One region of the Paenibacillus sp. FSL H8-0175 genome, then DNA from elsewhere that is predicted to be linked to it. Evidence: riboswitches for the same ligand, from Rfam matches in the RefSeq annotation. Region 1 holds a riboswitch; the other holds the start of a gene.

What was found. Region 1 has a riboswitch for cyclic di-GMP ahead of MHH46_RS02020 (anti-repressor SinI family protein). Riboswitches for the same ligand answer to the same signal wherever they lie in the genome.
Region 2: linked by a shared signal. The riboswitch ahead of MHH46_RS03340 (transglutaminase family protein) and the one ahead of MHH46_RS02020 (anti-repressor SinI family protein) in region 1 are both predicted to bind cyclic di-GMP.

What each region holds. Positions count from the first base shown of each region.
Region 1 is NZ_CP150299.1:452,231-462,750, reverse strand. It holds gene MHH46_RS02055 (PadR family transcriptional regulator) at 1-57, shown strand, start outside; gene MHH46_RS02050 (hypothetical protein) at 148-363, shown strand; gene MHH46_RS02045 (aldo/keto reductase family oxidoreductase) at 416-1,393, shown strand; gene MHH46_RS02040 (hypothetical protein) at 1,773-2,948, shown strand; gene sipW (signal peptidase I SipW) at 2,950-3,540, shown strand; gene MHH46_RS02030 (TasA family protein) at 3,631-4,239, shown strand; gene MHH46_RS02025 (helix-turn-helix domain-containing protein) at 4,409-4,738, shown strand; gene MHH46_RS02020 (anti-repressor SinI family protein) at 4,846-5,001, opposite strand; cyclic di-GMP riboswitch class I at 5,029-5,113, opposite strand; gene MHH46_RS02015 (2-oxoglutarate dehydrogenase E1 component) at 5,584-8,451, shown strand; gene odhB (2-oxoglutarate dehydrogenase complex dihydrolipoyllysine-residue succinyltransferase) at 8,504-9,790, shown strand; gene MHH46_RS02005 (hypothetical protein) at 10,256-10,520, opposite strand, start outside.
Region 2 is NZ_CP150299.1:752,715-763,234, forward strand. It holds gene MHH46_RS03315 (glycosyltransferase 87 family protein) at 1-1,312, shown strand, start outside; gene MHH46_RS03320 (phospholipid carrier-dependent glycosyltransferase) at 1,302-3,080, shown strand; gene MHH46_RS03325 (glycosyltransferase family 2 protein) at 3,178-4,158, shown strand; gene MHH46_RS03330 (GtrA family protein) at 4,145-4,552, shown strand; gene MHH46_RS03335 (class D sortase) at 4,655-5,320, shown strand; cyclic di-GMP riboswitch class I at 5,434-5,516, shown strand; cyclic di-GMP riboswitch class I at 5,591-5,671, shown strand; gene MHH46_RS03340 (transglutaminase family protein) at 5,685-6,494, shown strand; rRNA gene MHH46_RS03345 (16S ribosomal RNA) at 6,862-8,419, shown strand; rRNA gene MHH46_RS03350 (23S ribosomal RNA) at 8,682-10,520, shown strand, end outside.

The DNA of each region.
Region 1 (10,520 bases):
GATGTTGTAGCACGCAAGCTAAAAGACGTAGGGACACCGTTGAATTTAGAGGCCTAATGGCCTCTTTTTTCTGTTTAAGGGAGTCAAAATACGTTTATTAACGAGCACAATATCCATTAAATCTCAAAGGAAGGCGAGGCGGTAAAAATGACCCGAGAAAAACATCAGCTGAATAGTGGCAAACGGGATCACCCGGAACAATATCCAACAGAGAAAGAAAGTCTATTTGATCTTCATGAAAGTGAGCAGAATGTAGACCCGATTCCGATGGAAGATTTAACGCTGGAAAAGCAAGAGGAAAAGAACAAAGAGGAGACCAAACACCGCTCTTCCAGCGACAAAAAATACCATACGGGCTTCTGAGAGTGTACAATATCTACAAGTACGCAATCATAATTTCCAAGGAGGAATCACATTGTTGAAAGCGTTACCTTTAAACAAGCGCGGGATTCCCGCAAGCCGCATTGCTTTAGGCTGCATGGGGCTAGGCGGTGACTGGGACCATGAGCCGATTACTGCGGAGAATGTTAAACAGGGACATGAAGCGGTTGATGCCGCCCTTTCCATCGGCATCAACATGTTTGATCATGCAGATATCTATACTCGTGGGAAGGCGGAGAAGGTATTCGGTCAGATTTTTAAGGATCGTCCAAGACTACGTGAAGAAATCATAATTCAATCTAAATGTGGAATTAAGCTAATGGAACCTGGAGACAGCACTAATACGTTTGATTTCTCTGGCCAACATATTCTGAACAGTGTAGATGGAATATTGTCACGACTTGGGACCGAATACATTGATATTCTTCTACTGCATAGACCTGATCCCTTAATGGATCCCGAGGAAGTAGCCTCCGCATTACATCAACTGAAGGCCGCTGGTAAGGTTCGTCATTTCGGGGTTTCCAATATGAGCGCCGCTCAGATCAAGCTGCTGCAGACTTATTGCGATGAACCTTTTATCGTAAACCAGCTGCATATGAGCTTGGCTAAGATCAGCTGGGTGGATGCTGGAATCAGTGTAAATCGTGAACCCTGGAAGGATATTATCTTCCCTGAGGGAACCCTTGAACATTGTCGGATGGAGAACATTCAGCTTCAAGCCTGGGGGCCACTCGCCCAAGGTCTATTTAGCGGGCGTTCATTAGAGGATCAACCGGAGAATATCGTCCAAACAGCAGCTATGGTCCAACAGCTCGCAGATGAAAAAGGAACAACACCCGAAGCCATTGTACTGGCTTGGCTAATGACACATCCAGCTGCCATTCAGCCTGTTATTGGAACTGTGAATCCGAAGCGTATTACTGCCTGTGCCGATGCGGACAAGCTGGAGCTTAGCCGTAAAGAATGGTATGACCTGTATGTTAGTTCACGCGGTTCAAAACTTCCGTAACATATACATTTATATTCTCAACTTCATTACTCCGCTTATGCCCGGCTCGCGTTACTACTGCGAGCCGGGTATTTTTTTGCGAATCACCCTAACTTATCGTTCTTTATTGCGAATATATTTAGTAATCGAGCGATAAATGGAGTTATTCAGAGATAAATTATCATTTTTGTTCTTTATAGAGTACAAATGCGCGTTATTGGCAGTTTTCTTTTTGATTTATTCCATGTATGATTCATTACAGAAGTTGTTCTTAATAAAGAACGATAATAACGAACCAAAGAAACAGACATTGAGGGGAGGTATTCCTCTGAGACCCAGATCAGCAAGGAGAAGACCTAGAAGAAACAGGAAAATCGGATTACGTATACTGCAATCAGGAATGGCTGTCTCCGTCTTATTTCTATATACCTCGCAGCAAGTTGGTGGTACCTATGGAGGCTTTGGAGCCGCTACGCAAACCACTAGCACGATTAGCTTTTGCGAAGTATTTCCGAATTCGATCAAGGCACTGCTTACAGAGTTCAAAGAGCATGTTAATCGAGCGCTCACTTTAAAAGAATCACTACAGCCCTTTTCCACATCAGCTAACTACTCGGACGTTTCGGGAATAGAAGGGATGTCGCTGGAAGAGCTTGATGTCGCTGCAGAAGAGATTTCTTCGCAAATAGCGGCGCTTCAATCCCAAATAGATAGCGTTAACGAGCAACTGGCGGCTAACAGCCAAATTTGGAACCAAATCCACAATGAGCTAAGTGCAGCAGCAGCCTTACTCTTCCAGATAGGAGGATATATGACTTCTCTAGATTCCAACTGTCTAGAAATCAAGGATGAGCAATTTTTCAGAGATTTACAAAGCAGCCTGAATCAAAGCGGTGTGATCTCGGAATCCTTGAATGCTTCCTTAAATGGAGTTATTAGTTACCTAACCTCCATACACGATGTCGGTCTTCCATTCGCATCGGTAGTTACCAGTGATGTTTATGGACAACTTGAATTACGCGAAGGAGAGTTCCCACAGCCACTGCCATTCCTGATTACCTTCACTCAACCAGACGGCGTGATCTCTAGCGACCTCACCTCATCTTATGAAGCTCTAAATACCGAATTGACTAACCATAAAGAATCGGCAACCTCAGGTATCACTACCCTTCAAGATAAACTCCAATTGATCAGTCAGACTCGCGAGCAAAAACTAGAAGAGCTTGAAAAAGCTCGGCTAGAAGAAGAGCAAGCAAAGAAAGAAGAAGAAGCGAAAAAAGAAGAAGAACGTTTGGCTGAGGAGAAAAAGCAACAAGAAGCCGAGGATAAAGCGAAAGCTGAGGCACCCCCTCCAACATCAGGCGAAGCTGCTCCGGAAGCCCCAAATAAAGAACAACCTGAAGCCCCAGCCACTGATCCGGTTAAGCCGGAAATTGACGAAGAGCTCACAATTCCAAAAGATGTCCCTCAGCAAGAGGCTCCACAAGAGACGCCAAAGGCGGAAGACAGTACGACTACCCCGCCGGTAGCAACCCAAGCTCCTTCGGACCCTCAACCTGAGAAAGGTGGAGAATAAGATGCGAATTAAAAAAATTATCAATAATACCCTATCGAGCTTAATGCTTGTGATCTTTATTCTGCTGGTGGCAGCCGTAGTGTTATCCAAGGCCTCCGGCGGTGAACCTGCTTTCTTCGGATATGAGATCAAAACCGTACTCTCAGGATCGATGGAACCAGGAATTCAGACAGGCTCAATTGTCGCATTAAAACCCGGAGGGGATATGAATCGTTTCAAACCAGGCGATGTCATCACCTTTAGGAATGAAGATAATCTGCTCATTACTCACCGGATTGTAGAAGCGACCGTCAATAACGCTACTGGTGAAGCTGTTTATCGCACTAAAGGCGATAACAACGACGCGCCCGACATGAACCCTACCAGTTCTGTGAATGTTGTAGCTCAGTATACCGGGGTCACTGTACCCTATGTCGGTTACGCTATGAATTTCGCGGTTTCCAAAGCTGGAAGTGTAGTCCTCATGATCGTGCCTGGCTTGATGCTTCTGCTCTATGCTCTGTATACCTCTTGGAAGGCTGTAGCTGCATTAGAAAAGAAAAATGCTGCCCTACTGCCAGCCTCACCGCCCCCAACAGAAACACAGCCCTAAGTTGATTGTCCACTTCCGCTTACGAACCGGAAGATACAATATATAAATTTTATAAAAAATTCAAACACAAATTTGAGGAGGAATTTTATTATGGGTATCAAGAAAACATTGGGTCTTGGCGTAGCATCTGCAGCACTGGGTTTATCATTAATCGGCGGAGGAACCTTCGCATACTTTAGCGACACTGCGCAAAGCACAGCTACATTCGCAGCGGGCACGCTCGATCTGAACTCCGACCCTTCTGTCATCGTTAATATTCCTAACCTGAAACCAGGTGATACGGTAACTAAATCCTTCAAATTGAAAAACGATGGTTCGCTCGATATCGGATCTATTATTCTGAATACATCGACTCAAATCACGGATGCTAAAGGAGATAACTACCTGGATTTAGCCGAGTTCATTAAAGTTAAATTCCTTAGAAATAATGATAAAGGAGTACCTATCGTCTCTCCTGAAAATGTAGTTTATGAGACTACACTTGCTGCTTTAAAAAGTCAGCATCCGGATCTCGTAAAAAATACAGGTTGGGATCAACTCTTTACCGAAGCATCCGGTATTAAAGCCGGTACCAACGACAGCTTCTCCGTCCAATTCGAATTTGTGGAAAATAACCAAGATCAAAATATTTTCCAAGGCGATAGCTTAACACTGACTTGGGATTTCGTAGCTAAACAAGGTGCGAAAAAAGACTACTAAGATCAATAAAGTAATTTAATAAAATACTCGATGAGCAGCAGATCCTGAATCCGGCCACGGATAAGCAGATTGCTGCTCTTCTCTTTACAATAAACTTTGTCCGATTTATTGATATTTGCTATACTAATAACAAAAATTACGGAGGGGCGTCAGCATAGTGCCACAGAATATGGGCCAACGTATCCAGCAGCTCCGCCTAGACAAGGGTTTCTCCCTATCTGAGCTTGCGGACAGAGCAGATGTGGCTAAGTCGTATCTTAGCAACGTGGAGAGAAACATCCAATCCAATCCATCCATCCAGTTTATCGAAAAAATCGCTGACGCGCTTCAGGTATCCATTCATGCCCTACTCTATGGAGAACCCAATGATGCAGAGGAATCACATTTAGATTCGGAATGGTTCCGATTGGTGCAGGAAGCTATGGACTCAGGCATTAGCAAACGCGAATTCAAAGAATTTCTGGACTATCAGAAATGGAAGCTCGATCAAAAGGATTAATACTTCCTACTAATCTGGTACGATCCTCTCTTCTACTAAATCATATCGAAAAAGGGCACAGCGAAGAACCGCTGTGCCCTTTTTCGATATGTAACCCCTCTAATGTATTACTGCACGATCTGCACAGTTTTCTCATGAAAGAACTGGCGGATTTCATCTGCCTTAATGCCAGCCTTCTTAGCTGCTAATAATAAATGTACCCACTCTTGATCCAGATCAATAAACTGCTGTTCTCTGTTGCTACCCTGGTTGGACTTTTCCAAAAAATCTCCCCCTAAGATTTTACGTCCCCAGGCAATCCGGCTGTCATAGTATCTCTACCTTAGACCCGCGACTTTGTGCCCCTGCCTTTCGGCAAGTTTACCTTTTACTGGACCCTTTTCACGAAAGGATCTGCTTAAAAAACTATAAAATTACTATCTGCAATAACATTATACAAAAAGAAAGCGGAAAAGTGTGTCGATTCCTGGTTACTTTCTATTTTAAAAACGAAAAATAAAAGATTTTTTTTCAAAGATCTTGTCCGATTATCACGATACTCGTCCGTTACATAAAATAAATTGTACTAGCAAAATAAATATTTACTGACCTAATAGTTAAAAATAAGGATAATAGAATCATTTTAATAGGCCTTTAGAATGGGTAATGAGAAGAAATACCCTTCTTTTCATTAGAACAAGCTAACCCATACCATTTTGCGAACGTATTGGACGAAAGAATGAATTGATTACAGTGGCCGAAAGTAGCACAATAAGATGAGAAATGAAACCGCAATCATCACAGCTCCAGTAAGCGTTGACACAAAATGTCACGTATGGAGTTCATCCGTTAAGGAGGATGTATTCATGGCAGCCAAAGAGCCCTATAACGAATCCATTTGGAGTAAGTATTACGGACCCAATTTAGGCTACATTCAAGAAAGATATGAACAGTTTGTGAAAGATCCCTCCACCGTAGAAAATAATTATCGCGAGCTTTTTACAAATTCGGGACCTCCTCCCCTAACTCCGGATAGCGAACCGGCTCCTCAGCCGCGCATCTCGGGAGACACCGAATGGCTTAGAAAAGCAGTAAGAGCTTCCAAGCTAATCGCCAATATTCGTATATATGGCCATATGGCCGCTGAAATTGATCCGCTGGTACGCGATCAGAATCCCATGGCAAAATATCTTGAGCTTGAAACCTATGGGCTGACCCGCGAAGACCTGATCGCACTGCCTGCCACGCTTATATGGGAAAATGCGCCGAATGATGTGCATACCGGATGGGATGCCGTGCAACGTATGCGTCAGGCATACACCAAGACTATCGCCTATGAATTCGGGCATGTGCATGAAGAAAAAGAACTGCAATGGCTAAATAGACAGGCAGAATCCACCAGCTCACCAGCACCCCTAAATAATACAGAACGCAAAGAGCTCCTGAACCGCCTGATTCAGGTAGAGCAATTTGAAACCTTCCTCCACAAGACTTTTGTAGGTCAGAAGCGTTTCAGTCTTGAAGGCAATGATGCTCTTGTGCCGATGTTAGATGAAATCGTACGTGCTGCTGCACATGACGGTGCGGAGCATATTTTGATGGGCATGGCGCATCGCGGCCGCCTCAACGTTCTTGCACATATTTTGGGCAAACCTTATGATATCATATTTTCAGAGTTTCATCATTCTCCGAACAAGGAGCTTTTCCCTTCCGAAGGCTCCACAGGCATTAACTATGGTTGGACAGGTGATGTGAAATACCATCTCGGTGCAGACCGTGCTGTCCGTGAAGGAGAAACCGTACGCACAAGAATAACACTAGCGAATAACCCAAGTCACTTGGAATTCGTCAATCCTGTCGTGGAAGGTTTCACTCGTGCCGCACAAGAAGATCGGAGCACTGCAGGACTGCCGAAGATTGATACCAGTAAAGCTATGGCGGTGCTGATGCATGGCGATGCTGCTTTTCCAGGTGAAGGAATTGTTGCAGAAACGCTTAATATCGGCAAACTTCAAGGTTATCAAAATGGTGGGACGATCCATATCATTGTTAATAACCGAATTGGTTTTACGACTGAAAGTGAAGATTCCCGTTCTACGCATTATGCGAGTGACATCGCCAAAGGGTATGAAATCCCAATAGTCCATGTCAACGCTGATGACCCAGAGGCCTGCGTAGCAGCTGTACGTTTAGCTAGCGCATACCGCCATCAATTCAAAAAAGATTTCGTAATTGATCTCATCGGCTACCGCCGTCATGGTCACAACGAAATGGATGATCCTGAAACCACACAACCTATTGTCTACGGCAAGGTTCGCAATCATCCAACCGTCTACAAGGTTTATGCAGAGAGACTGAAAAACGAAAAGGTTCTTACCGCCGAAGACGTACAAAAGATGAATGCTGAAGCAGAAAGCGTATTGCAGCGTGCGTACGATACTATGAAGGAAGGCAATCATAAGAAAAAAGAACCCAAAGCCTTCATTCCTCTACAAACGGACCGCGCAGCGGCAAACACTACAGCGGTATCCATCTCCAGCCTGCAGGAGATCAATCGTGAACTGTTGACGGTTCCTGCTGGATTCCAGGTTTATCCGAAGCTGGAGCGCATTTTACAACGTCGTAAAGATGCACTGAATGAGGGTGAAAAGGTCGACTGGGCACTAGCTGAAACATTAGCCTTCGCTACCATTCTGAAAAATGGAACGCCCATCCGACTGAGCGGTCAAGATGCCCAGCGCGGAACCTTCGCACATCGCCATCTGGTGCTGCACGACAGTAAAACAGGAGATTTATTCTCTCCGCTGCATCAGCTAAGCGATTCCCGTGCCTCCTTTGGCGTATACAACAGTCCATTGTCAGAGGCATCAGTATTAGGCTTTGAATATGGTTATAATGTGTTTGCACCGGAAACCTTCGTAATCTGGGAAGCACAGTATGGTGATTTCGCCAATGCGGGTCAGGTTATTTTTGACCAGTTCATTGCCGCTGGACGCGCCAAATGGACACAGCGCAGCAATCTCGTCATCATGCTGCCGCATGGCTACGAAGGACAGGGACCTGAGCACTCCAGCGGTAGGCTGGAACGGTTCTTGCAGCTATCCGCTGAGGAGAACTGGACGGTCGCTAACCTGACTACCGCTTCGCAATATTTCCATCTGCTGCGGCGCCAAGCAGCGTTATGCGGGCAGGAAGATGCTAGACCGCTAGTCATTATGACGCCGAAAAGTCTCATTCGGAATACGCGCAGCACTTCTGCCGGAACCGAGCTGGCTTCAGGACAATTCAAGCCTGTATTAGCTGAATCTTTGCTTGGCCAGAAACCAAGTGAAGTTAAACGGCTCGTAGTCTGCAGCGGTAAAGTCGCTATCGACATCCAAACAGAACTGGAAGCAGCACCGGATAAGGATTGGTCATGGCTGCATGTTCTTCGCCTAGAGCAGCTTTATCCGTTCCCGGAACAGGAGCTAAGCGAACATTTAAACTCCTTCAGCTCCCTTCAGGAAATTGTCTGGGTGCAAGAAGAGCCGAAAAATATGGGCGGCTGGAGCTATAGTGAGCCTCGGTTACGCGCCATCGCACCGAAAAATGCCGGCGTAAGATATATCGGCCGTCCGGAACGTTCCAGCCCGGCCAGTGGTTATGCAGATGTGCATAGCTTCGAACAACGTAGAATTGTAACAGAAGCCCTAAAATCAAATTCGAACGTACAAGCGGCTGTACCGTCCTCTTAAGAGGACGGTATCACAATAGCGTAAACCATTATGTTTGGGGAGGAAACGGCCTGTGTCAGAAATCTTAGTACCCGATCTGGGAGAATCCATATCCGAAGGAACCATCTACAAATGGCTGGTTAAAGAAGGCGACACGGTAGGTCAAGGCGATGTGCTTGCTGAGCTGGAAACGGATAAAGTCAATCTGGAAATTAGTGCAGAGGTGGAGGGTGTCATCTCCACCATCCTGCGTCAAGCGGGCGAGAACGTAGCCGTTGGCGAAGCCATCGGCATCATTGGAGCCGCAAGCGGCAGTACGCCGCGGGGTGCTGAAAGCGAAGCCGAAGCGCCTAAAGCGGCTCCGGCAGGCGGCAACGCAGTAGCAGCCGCCGCGCCTGTAGCTGCGCCCGAAGTGCCTGCAGCAGGTGGCGACAGCCATGCTGCATTGGCATCGCCGGGCGCACGCAAGCTGGCACGGGAGCGCGGCATCGACCTCGGCGAGGTTAGCGCCCGTGATCCTATCGGCCGGATTGGTCAGGCCGATGTGTCCGGTCATGGTGCAGCAGCGCCGCAGGCCGCTGCACCGGTAGCTCCGGCGCCGCAAGGCAAGCCGGAACCAGCGAAGCCGGCAGCGGGCAAAGCCACGCCGGACGAGGGCAAAAACGTGGAGCGCAAGCGCATGTCGCGCAGACGGCTCACGATTGCCAGCCGCTTGGTCGAAGCGCAGCAGACCGCGGCCATGCTTACCACCTTCAACGAGGTGGACATGACAGCGATCCTCGACATCCGCAAGCGCCGCAAGGATGCATTTAAAGAAAAACATGAAGTTGGACTAGGCTTCATGTCCTTCTTCACCAAAGCCGTGATCGGTGCGCTTAAAACCTATCCACTGCTGAACGCCGAAATCGACGGTGAAGATCTGGTCGTTAAGAAATTCTACGACATCGGTATTGCTGTTGCAGCGAAAGAAGGACTTGTAGTTCCCGTAGTCCGTGATGCGGATCGGCTCAGCTTCCCGGAAATCGAGCGCCAGATTGGCGAGCTCGCTTCCAAAGCACGTGCCAATACGCTCAGCCTCTCCGAGCTGCAAGGCGGAACATTCACCATCACCAACGGTGGCGTATTCGGCTCCTTGTTATCGACACCGATTCTGAATACACCACAGGTGGGTATTCTAGGGATGCATAAGATCCAATTGCGTCCGATCGCGCTGGACGAAGAAAGAACCGTAAACCGTCCAATGATGTACATCGCCCTTTCCTATGATCACCGGATCGTTGACGGCTCTGAAGCGGTAAGCTTTCTTGTCAAAGTGAAGGAATTGCTGGAAGATCCGGAAGCACTACTGCTAGAAGGCTAACGCTCTTCGAATTTTCGAAGATATAAGAATATTAAGAAGGTATCCCTACGCTCTCGCTTTGGGGATACCTTCTTTTATATCTGGATCCAATTGCTGCCTTCCCTGCATACGATTTAACTGTATTTTATACACTTATTTATTTCTGATCCGCTCATAGCCTCTTCTCTAATTGCATTCTCTACAACTAAAATCCGTAAAAACGTCTATTTCCACTAATCTAACCAGTAATAGCTGCATCAAGTACAACTAAAGGGCCTATATACAGCTATTGGTGAACTTTAATTGCACATAATACAACTAACTTAGCGCATGCACCTTCAAACTACACACTACATACTACGCACTACGCACTACGCACTACTAACTACTAACTACTAACTACGAACTACGAACTACGAACTACGAACTACGAACTACGAACTACTAACTTCAAACTTCAAACTTCAAACTTCAAACTTCAAAACTCTACTTCAATAGCTCCTCAGCCAGCTGTAAAAATTGCTCCTGGGTCAAAATCGTATCTCCATAGCTGGTGAGTGTATAATACGCATCCTGCTTCTCGTTATACCAGTTCAGATAATCATAGCTGACCTCTTCCCTTACTACCTTGTTATAGATAACTTCTGTCCCTGCAACTGTGAGCTTATTAGCTTGATTCTCAGGCGTTTGTTCCACGAAAACCTTGCCGCCATGCATGAGCGTTGCTGAGATCCCTATAAAAGCATTGTTC
Region 2 (10,520 bases), 300 kb from region 1:
GAATATTTATTCCAAATGGCTGAGCATTGCCATCGGAATTGCTTTTATCCTGAGAGTGTGGATTGGTCTTACCGCGCAAGGATATCAGAATGATATGAATACCTTTATTTCTTGGGGACAGCGTATGGTGGATTTAGGCCCAGGCAAATTTTATGAAGAAGGTTATTTTGCCGATTATCCTCCTGGCTATTTGTACATATTGTACGTGCTTAGCGCCATTCGTGGCGTTTTAGGATTCACTCAGGGCTCAGGTGGAGAGAATTTGCTCTTCAAGCTCCCTGCGATCCTTTCTGATTTGGTACTCGGCTACTTCATTTATCAAATGTCACGCAAAAAACTCGGCACAGGAATAGCTTTCGGCTTAATGTTGTTGTTTCTGTTTAATCCAGCGGTACTTATTAATTCAGCGGCTTGGGGACAAGCAGATTCATTCTTTTTGATCTTCCTGCTGCTCAGTATCCATGGCGCTGCGAACAAAAAGTTTGTCCGCTCCGCAATTTTGTTTGCCTTAGCGACGCTAATTAAACCGCAAGCGTTGATATTCACGCCGGTATTGTTGTTTGCTTTTTATCATCACCGCGCTTGGAAGCAGCTTGGATTCGGAGCTTTGTATGGATTAGGGATCTTCGGATTGCTTGCGGCACCGTTTTTCTGGAATAACGGAGGTCTGGTAGGGATTATTGATCTTTACAAGAGTACGTTATCTTCCTATCCGTATTCTTCAGTGAATGCATTTAATCTGTATGCACTGACTGATCCGATGTGGTCATCCCTTGATCTAACCTGGCTTGGCATTCCATACCGTGTATGGGGCTTCATATTTATTTTAGTGGCTGTAGCTGTTGCGGCATTTTATTCCTTTAAAAAGGATCGCTTGGATCTGACCAAATCCTATTTTATCGGGATGGTGCTTATAGTAGTGGTCTTTGTGCTTGGCACCAAAATGCATGAACGTTATATGTTCCCTGCTCTTATTCTTTGTTTGTTTACTTATATAGAAAGTCGGGACCGCCGCTTTTTATCGCTATTTCTCGGATTCAGCTTAACGCAATACATCAATGTGGCGTACACCTTATCCCACCTGAATGCAGATGTTAGCCCGGGTGCAGACGGAATCGTATTAGTGACTGCTATAGCTAATCTAGCATTGCTGCTTTATATGCTGAATATCGGATACGATGTGTATGTCCGCAAGGGAATAAAACCTCTTCCAGCGCCAATTACACCGGAAGAACAGTATGAAGAAGATTTGAGAGTTGTCGGGCAAATTAAACCGCATCAGAAGGGAGGGCGATTTAACGATGAAGTTTAAGCGTATAGATTGGATATGCATAATAGCTATCACGGCCGTTTACGCAGCGCTTGCTTTATATAATCTTGGCTCTACTAAATCTCCAGAGACCTTATGGGAGCCTGCTGCCAGTGGTGAAAGCTTCTATGTAGATTTGGGGCAGAGTAAACCATTGGAACGGGTCAATATCTTTGGTGGCGTGGGAACGGGTAAGTTCAAGCTGGAATTCAGCGACAATCCTGAGGTCTGGAGCAGTCCGATGGATGTCAGTGAGGATGTCGGGAATGTCTTCATCTGGAAAAGCCAACCCCTGAACGTTACAGCGAGATATGTGAAGTTAACAGTTACCTCTCCAGGGTTCACTTTGAACGAAATGGCCTTTTATGAGCAGGGGGGAGAAAGAATCCCCCTTCCTATTGCCGGTGTGACACCGGATGCTAACGCAGTACCTAAAAGAGGAGCAGCGGCCAATCTTTTTGACGAGCAGGCGCTCATTCCGGAATATTCTAACTTTATGAATAGCACTTATTTTGACGAGATCTATCATGCGCGAACAGCTTATGAATATACACACGGGATAGTGCCTTACGAGAATACGCATCCACCGCTTGGCAAGCTTTTGATTGCCATAGGTATGGAGCTGTTCGGAGTCAATCCATTCGGCTGGCGTATTATCGGAACCTTGTTCGGAGTTGCCATGTTACCTCTTATATATGTAATGGCGCTGCGTTTGTTTAAGAAAAGCAAATACGCCGCCCTCGCGGCAGGATTGTTTGCGCTGGATTTCATGCATTTCACACAGACAAGAATCTCCACGATTGACGTATACGGAGTATTCTTCATTATGTTGATGTTCTATTTTATGCAGCGGTATTACACAATGAATTTCTACAAGCAGCCTTTAAGAAAAACATTAATTCCGTTATTCTGGTCTGGCTTATTCTTCGGAATCGGCGTAGCTTCGAAATGGATTGTGCTCTATGGAGGAGCAGGGCTGGCCATTATGCTGGCTATCTCCCTTTTTGAACGCTACAGAGAATACCAAGCCTCCGGACGCCTGCTGGCAGAGGGGAAGATTAAAGACAAGGAATTGCTGGGCACCTGTCGTGAAGCAGTAGATTCTTTTTGGAAAAAGACTATTATTACGTTGGCTAGTTGTATCGGGTTCTTTGTAATTATTCCAGTAATTATTTATAGCTTATCTTTTGTGCCGGGGTTATCTGCATCAGCAGAGGGCTTCACTATAAAAGGTTTGATTGATTCCCAAAAGAATATGTACAACTACCACAGCCAGCTTGTAGCTACACATCCTTTTGCTTCCTCATGGTGGCAATGGCCGTTTATGAAGAGACCGGTCTGGTTCTTTAGCGGCGGTGAAGGTTTGCCGGAAGGTCAGGTCAGCAGTATAGTGACTATGGGGAATCCGCTTATCTGGTGGACGGGTATTTTTGCGATGTTGGCAACGCTGTGGATTACGCTGAAACGTAAAGATAAGAACCTCTACATGATCTGGATCGCCTTCTTCTCGCAATATGTTCCGTGGATGCTTGTCCCAAGAGAAACATTTATTTACCATTATTTTGCTATGGTGCCATTTATGATTCTTGGTATTGTATATATAATGAAGTTGCTGGATAGTAAATTCCCTGAGGCCCGTTACGTACAGTATGTCTATGTAGCTGTTGCTTTGCTGCTCTTTATTGCTTTCTACCCGGTACTGTCAGGGATGCAGGTCAGTGGAGATTACGTGAAAGATATGCTGCGTTGGTTCCCAACTTGGGTTTTCTAGGATTTAATAAAAATCTATAAAATAAGTTTATGCATGCAGCGTTATTATGAAGTGTAGATGGATGTAACGCTCCAAAAAGCTTGTAGGAGGAATAAAGGTGAAAGCCAGATATAGTGTGATTGTACCCATGTTCAATGAGGAGCAAGTAATTAGCCATACTTATGAACGTTTGAAAAAAGTAATGGACGAGTGCGGCGATACTTATGAGCTGGTCTTTGTCAATGACGGCAGTCGTGATCGTTCCGCCCAGATGATTCGGGAGATCTGTGAACGAGACGAGCATGTCAAGCTGATTGACTTCTCGCGTAATTTCGGACATCAGGTAGCGATTACAGCTGGCATGGACTATGCCGAAGGTCAAGCGGTTGTTGTTATTGACGCTGATCTTCAGGATCCTCCGGAGGTCATTCTGCAAATGATCGAGAAGTGGAAAGAGGGCTACGACGTTGTATATGCGAAACGTCTGAAGCGCCACGGAGAAACGATGTTCAAAAAGGTCACCGCGAAGCTTTTTTACCGCCTGCTCAGCAGTATGACAAGTGTAGATATTCCTACGGATACAGGCGATTTCCGTCTTATTGACCGTAAGGTATGTGATGTCCTGCGGGGACTTAAAGAAAAGAACCGCTATGTCAGAGGTTTGGTGAGCTGGGTTGGCTTCAAGCAGACTATGGTGGAATATGAACGGGAAGAACGTTTTGCCGGAGAAACCAAATATCCGCTGAAGAAAATGATTCGTTTTGCGTTAGATGGCATCACCTCTTTTTCACATAAGCCGCTTAAGATTGCTACGTATATTGGATTCTTTCTTTCATTTTCTAGCTTTCTCTATTTATTTTTCGTCTTGTTCCAAAGGATATTTTTCACCTCCTGGACGGTTCCGGGCTGGGCTTCCATTGTAGGTGTCAATCTGCTCTTTAACGGTATTGTTCTGATGCTGTTGGGTGTGATTGGGGAGTATATCGGACGGATTTATGACGAGTCTAAAGATAGACCGCTATATATTGTTAGTGAGACTAAAGGCTACCAGAACGAAGAACAACTGGACCGCCGGAAGGACCACAATGATGTCAGATAAGAACTTGCGCGCTGCATTCATACAGTTCCTCAAATTTAATGCCGTAGGTTTGCTCAATACGCTTATTGATTTTGTGATTTTCACATTGTTGAATTCACTAGGGATGGTATACGCATTGGCGCAGGTGATCTCCTATAGTGCAGGCACGGCGAATAGCTTTATTTTGAATAAAAAAGTTACCTTTCGTGATCGCAACCGGGGGAATAAAGAAGGCTTCGACCGCGTACAGCTGGTCAAGTTTATCGTGCTGAATCTGGTAGTGCTCGGAATATCACTGTTGTTAATGCATCTGTTGACAGACAAACTAGGTATTCAAGTCTTGATCTCCAAGGTGCTGGTTACCTTTATCACGGTGATCATCAATTTCTTTGGAAGTCGTAAATGGGTATTTTAAACATTAATTTCAGGCAGAAGGAGTTGCTATGCTTAAAGGCAAGTAGCTGTTTCTGCTTGATTTGTATATAACCATAGAAACAATATACGGAGGTGAATAACATTGCGTAAATTCTCCTATCTACTCATACTGGCTGGGATACTTATCATGTTATATCCGACAGCTAACGAGTGGTACAACGACAGGCAGCAGGAGAAGTTATTAGAAACGGCTGAACTAAGCACTGCCGATAGTACTCCCCAGCCAGATCTAAAGAGCAGGTATGCTGAAGTTACTCAGCTGTTAGCAGAGGAATCGGTTCTGGATGCCCAGGCACAGCCCCAACCCCAAGAGACAGAAAAGCCTGAACCGGAGATTGAAGTCGGTGGCAAAGTAATCGCACTAATTGAAATCGATAAGATTGATTTGAAGCTGCCTGTATTAGAAGGGGCTACAAAAGCTAATATGAAACATGCTGCAGCCCATATGAAAGAAACGGCACCCCTTGGAGAGATCGGGAATGCTGCAATCGCGGCGCATCGGGCTAGAACTACGGGGCGTTTGTTTAACAGATTGAATGAGGTTGTTGTGGGGGATGTTATCACGGTAAAGACTAGTGATCAGGTGTTTAACTATGAGGTATACGATATTTCTGTTGTAGATCCGAGTGATGTCTCCGTTCTTGACGGGAATGACAAGGATAAGATTCTTACTCTGATTACATGTGATCCGCTAGTGAATCCAACGCATCGGCTGATTGTTCATGCCAAATTAACAAAAGGAGAATAGTGAATGACAAGAAAACACAAATACCGGGAGATATTTATAAAATAATGGGTAATCTAGTAAATTAGGTCTTGTTCACAACTATAAATATGATAGTATTATACTATGAAAGCTAAACACGATAACGGCAAACCTTCCGAAAGGTAGGGACGCAAAGCTAAAGGGCCTTTTCCCGAAAGGATGGCAGCCAGCTACCGAATGAAGAGGCTTTTTTTGTTTGTTTCAAATGGATTCTATCAATTATATCTAGTAAAGCTAGAACAGATAGAGCTTATACGATAACGGCAAACCTATCGAAAGGTAGGGACGCAAAGCTAAAGGGCCTTCCCGAAAGGATGGCAGCCAGCTACCGAAAGGAGTTTTATCCGTGAAAAAGGTTTATTTTATGCTGGTGGCGTTGTTCGTCCTAATGACTTCAGTTCCGGTAAGTACAGCTCAAGCTGCAAGTGCAGATGCCAGCTGGTTGATTACATCCAAAGTGGCTCAAGGTGTTATTGGTATTAACTATGATATTCCGAAAGATAAAAGAATCAAACTCATGATCACCAAAGATAACAGCAGCTATACATATAACTTGTATGCTTCTGGACAAGCTGAGGACTTCCCTTTGCAACAAGGAAATGGGACGTATAAGGTTTCTGTTCTGGAGAACACAACCGGCAATAAATACAAAGCATTATATTCCGAAGTAGTAGACGTAACCATGAGTGACTCGAATTCCGTATATTTGGGCTCCGTACAGAATGTGAAATGGAGTTCTTCTGATAAAGCGATTGTCAAAGCTAAACAATTAGTACAAGGCAAAACAACAGACGAAGAGAAAGTTAAAGCGATCTATAACTATGTAGTTGCGAATGTACAATATGATTACTCTCTTGCTAATAGTGTAACTACTGATTATATTCCAAGCATCGATAAGACATTGACTACTAAAAAAGGGATTTGCTATGATTACGCTTCTCTTTTTGCCGCAATGCTGCGGAGTGTAGATGTTCCTGCTAAGTTGGTAATGGGGAATACAAGCTACGTTACGCAATATCATGCATGGAACGAAGTGTTGCTTAATGGGAAGTGGGTTACCATTGATACTACAGTGGATGCAGGACTTGCAAAGAGTGATAAGAAAACCGATTTAATTAAAGCCTCAAGCAAATATACTGCGGCAAAATACTATTAAGTTCGTCCCTAGAAACATAACTCTATTAAATAAACAACTGGCTTAATTATTAAGCCAGTTGTTTATTTTTATATTAGGGGTTGCTTTTCTATTAATAGTTGGGGTATTATAGGTAAGCGTTGTTAGACAGCGTACAGGCGATATAGACGAGGCTGATAAAAAGCTTCGAAAAATAAAGCTTGCATTTCTGAAAACAACATGATATATTATAAGAGTTGCTGCTGAGACATTAAACGGCGCCAACGAGAACTTGATCTTTGAAAACTGAACAACGAGTGAGTAGGAAATCACGCAAGTGAAATCCAAAATTAGAGAATTAATTTTCTCGTCAGATGTTTCAAAATGAGCATATCGCTCTTTTCAATACTAATTGGAGAGTTTGATCCTGGCTCAGGACGAACGCTGGCGGCGTGCCTAATACATGCAAGTCGAGCGGAGTTATTTTGAAAGCTTGCTTTCAAAATAACTTAGCGGCGGACGGGTGAGTAACACGTAGGCAACCTGCCCTTCAGACTGGGATAACTACCGGAAACGGTAGCTAATACCGGATAATTTCTTTTTTCTCCTGAGAGAAGAATGAAAGACGGAGCAATCTGTCACTGAGGGATGGGCCTGCGGCGCATTAGCTAGTTGGTGGGGTAACGGCCCACCAAGGCGACGATGCGTAGCCGACCTGAGAGGGTGAACGGCCACACTGGGACTGAGACACGGCCCAGACTCCTACGGGAGGCAGCAGTAGGGAATCTTCCGCAATGGGCGAAAGCCTGACGGAGCAACGCCGCGTGAGTGATGAAGGTTTTCGGATCGTAAAGCTCTGTTGCCAGGGAAGAACGTCCGGTAGAGTAACTGCTACCGGAGTGACGGTACCTGAGAAGAAAGCCCCGGCTAACTACGTGCCAGCAGCCGCGGTAATACGTAGGGGGCAAGCGTTGTCCGGAATTATTGGGCGTAAAGCGCGCGCAGGCGGCTATTTAAGTCTGGTGTTTAAACCTTGGGCTCAACCTGAGGTCGCACTGGAAACTGGGTGGCTTGAGTACAGAAGAGGAAAGTGGAATTCCACGTGTAGCGGTGAAATGCGTAGATATGTGGAGGAACACCAGTGGCGAAGGCGACTTTCTGGGCTGTAACTGACGCTGAGGCGCGAAAGCGTGGGGAGCAAACAGGATTAGATACCCTGGTAGTCCACGCCGTAAACGATGAGTGCTAGGTGTTAGGGGTTTCGATACCCTTGGTGCCGAAGTTAACACAGTAAGCACTCCGCCTGGGGAGTACGGTCGCAAGACTGAAACTCAAAGGAATTGACGGGGACCCGCACAAGCAGTGGAGTATGTGGTTTAATTCGAAGCAACGCGAAGAACCTTACCAGGTCTTGACATCCCTCTGAATCTGCTAGAGATAGCAGCGGCCTTCGGGACAGAGGAGACAGGTGGTGCATGGTTGTCGTCAGCTCGTGTCGTGAGATGTTGGGTTAAGTCCCGCAACGAGCGCAACCCTTAACTTTAGTTGCCAGCAAGTAATGTTGGGCACTCTAGAGTGACTGCCGGTGACAAACCGGAGGAAGGTGGGGATGACGTCAAATCATCATGCCCCTTATGACCTGGGCTACACACGTACTACAATGGCCGGTACAACGGGAAGCGAAGCCGCGAGGTGGAGCCAATCCCATCAAAGCCGGTCTCAGTTCGGATTGCAGGCTGCAACTCGCCTGCATGAAGTCGGAATTGCTAGTAATCGCGGATCAGCATGCCGCGGTGAATACGTTCCCGGGTCTTGTACACACCGCCCGTCACACCACGAGAGTTTACAACACCCGAAGTCGGTGGGGTAACCCGCAAGGGAGCCAGCCGCCGAAGGTGGGGTAGATGATTGGGGTGAAGTCGTAACAAGGTAGCCGTATCGGAAGGTGCGGCTGGATCACCTCCTTTCTATGGAGAATCGTTCTCTGCAATGAGAACATTCAAATCGGAAGCTAAGCTTCCAAAACTCAGGTTTAGGCCTGTTACTCACTCGTTGCTCAGTTTTGAGAGTTTAAGCTCTCAAGTAAGACTTGATCCTTGAAAACTGGATACCGAAACGAATTTGCGTTTTAGAACATCTTTTAGCAACTTGTGTAAACAAGTAAATGTTATTAGTGAGATGATTCCAAAGAGAATGTCATCGTATGATATTTTCCTGCGGAAGAATCAAGGTTAAGCTAATAAGAGCACACGGAGGATGCCTAGGCGCCAGGAGCCGACGAAGGACGTGGCGAACAACGAAACTGCCTCGGGGAGCTGTAAGCAAGCTTTGATCCGGGGGTGTCCGAATGGGGAAACCCAGCTGTGGTAATTCGCAGTTACTCATTTCTGAATACATAGGAAATGTAGAGGCAGACCAGGGGAACTGAAACATCTAAGTACCCTGAGGAAGAGAAAACAATAGTGATTCCGTCAGTAGCGGCGAGCGAACGCGGAACAGCCTAAACCTAAGAGCTTGCTCTTAGGGGTTGTGGGACGTCTCACATGGAGTTACAAAGGAATATGGTAGGTGAAGAGGTCTGGAAAGGCCCGCGATAGAGGTAAAAGCCCTGTAACCTAAACTGTATTCTCTCCGAGACGGATCCCGAGTAGTGCGGGGCACGTGAAACCCCGTATGAATCCAGCAGGACCATCTGCTAAGGCTAAATACTACCTGGCGACCGATAGTGAAACAGTACCGTGAGGGAAAGGTGAAAAGCACCCCGGAAGGGGAGTGAAATAGAACCTGAAACCGTGTGCTTACAAAAAGTCAGAGCCCTATTAATGGGTGATGGCGTGCCTTTTGTAGAATGAACCGGCGAGTTACGTTTAACATGCAAGGTTAAGCCGAGAAGGTGGAGCCGCAGCGAAAGCGAGTCTGAATAGGGCGATTTAGTATGTGGACGTAGACCCGAAACCGTGTGATCTACCCCTGTCCAGGGTGAAGGTGCGGTAACACGCACTGGAGGCCCGAACCCACGTACGTTGAAAAGTGCGGGGATGAGGTGGGGGTAGCGGAGAAATTCCAATCGAACTCGGAGATAGCTGGTTCTCCCCGAAATAGCTTTAGGGCTAGCCTCGGTATAAGAGTAGTGGAGGTAGAGCACTGATTGGGTGCGGGGTCCGCAAGGATTACCAAGCTCAGTCAAACTCCGAATGCCATATACTTATTGCCGGGAGTCAGACAGTGAGTGCTAAGATCCATTGTCAAAAGGGAAACAGCCCAGACCATCAGCTAAGGTCCCCAAGTGTGTGTTAAGTGGGAAAGGATGTGGAGTTGCACAGACAACCAGGATGTTGGCTTAGAAGCAGCCACCATTGAAAGAGTGCGTAATAGCTCACTGGTCGAGTGACTCTGCGCCGAAAATGTAACGGGGCTAAACACACCACCGAAGCTATGGCTAGATACGTATGTATCTGGGGTAGGGGAGCGTTGTGTAGGGGTTGAAGGTGTACTGAAAAGAGCGCTGGACACTACACAAGTGAGAATGCCGGTATGAGTAACGAAAAGATCAGTGAGAATCTGATCCGCCGAAAGCCCAAGGTTTCCTGAGGAAGGCTCGTCCGCTCAGGGTAAGTCGGGACCTAAGGCGAGGCCGAAAGGCGTAGTCGAAGGACAACAGTTTGAAATTACTGTACCACCGTAATCCGCTATGAGCGATGGGGTGACGCAGGAGGGTAGTGACGCGGACTGATGGATGTCCGTCTAAGCAGTGAGGCTGATGTGTAGGCAAATCCGCACATCATTAAGGCTGGGCTGTGATGGGGAGCGAAAATTATAGTAGCGAAGGTCATGATCTCACACTGCCAAGAAAAGCCTCTAGCCAGGAGAAGGTGCCCGTACCGCAAACCGACACAGGTAGGCGAGAAGAGAATTCTAAGGCGCGCGGAAGAACTCTCGTTAAGGAACTCGGCAAAATGACCCCGTAACTTCGGGAGAAGGGGTGCCCCGGTAGTGTGAATAGCACGAGGGGGCCGCAGTGAAAAGGCCCAAGCGACTGTTTAGCAAAAACACAGGTCTGTGCGAAGC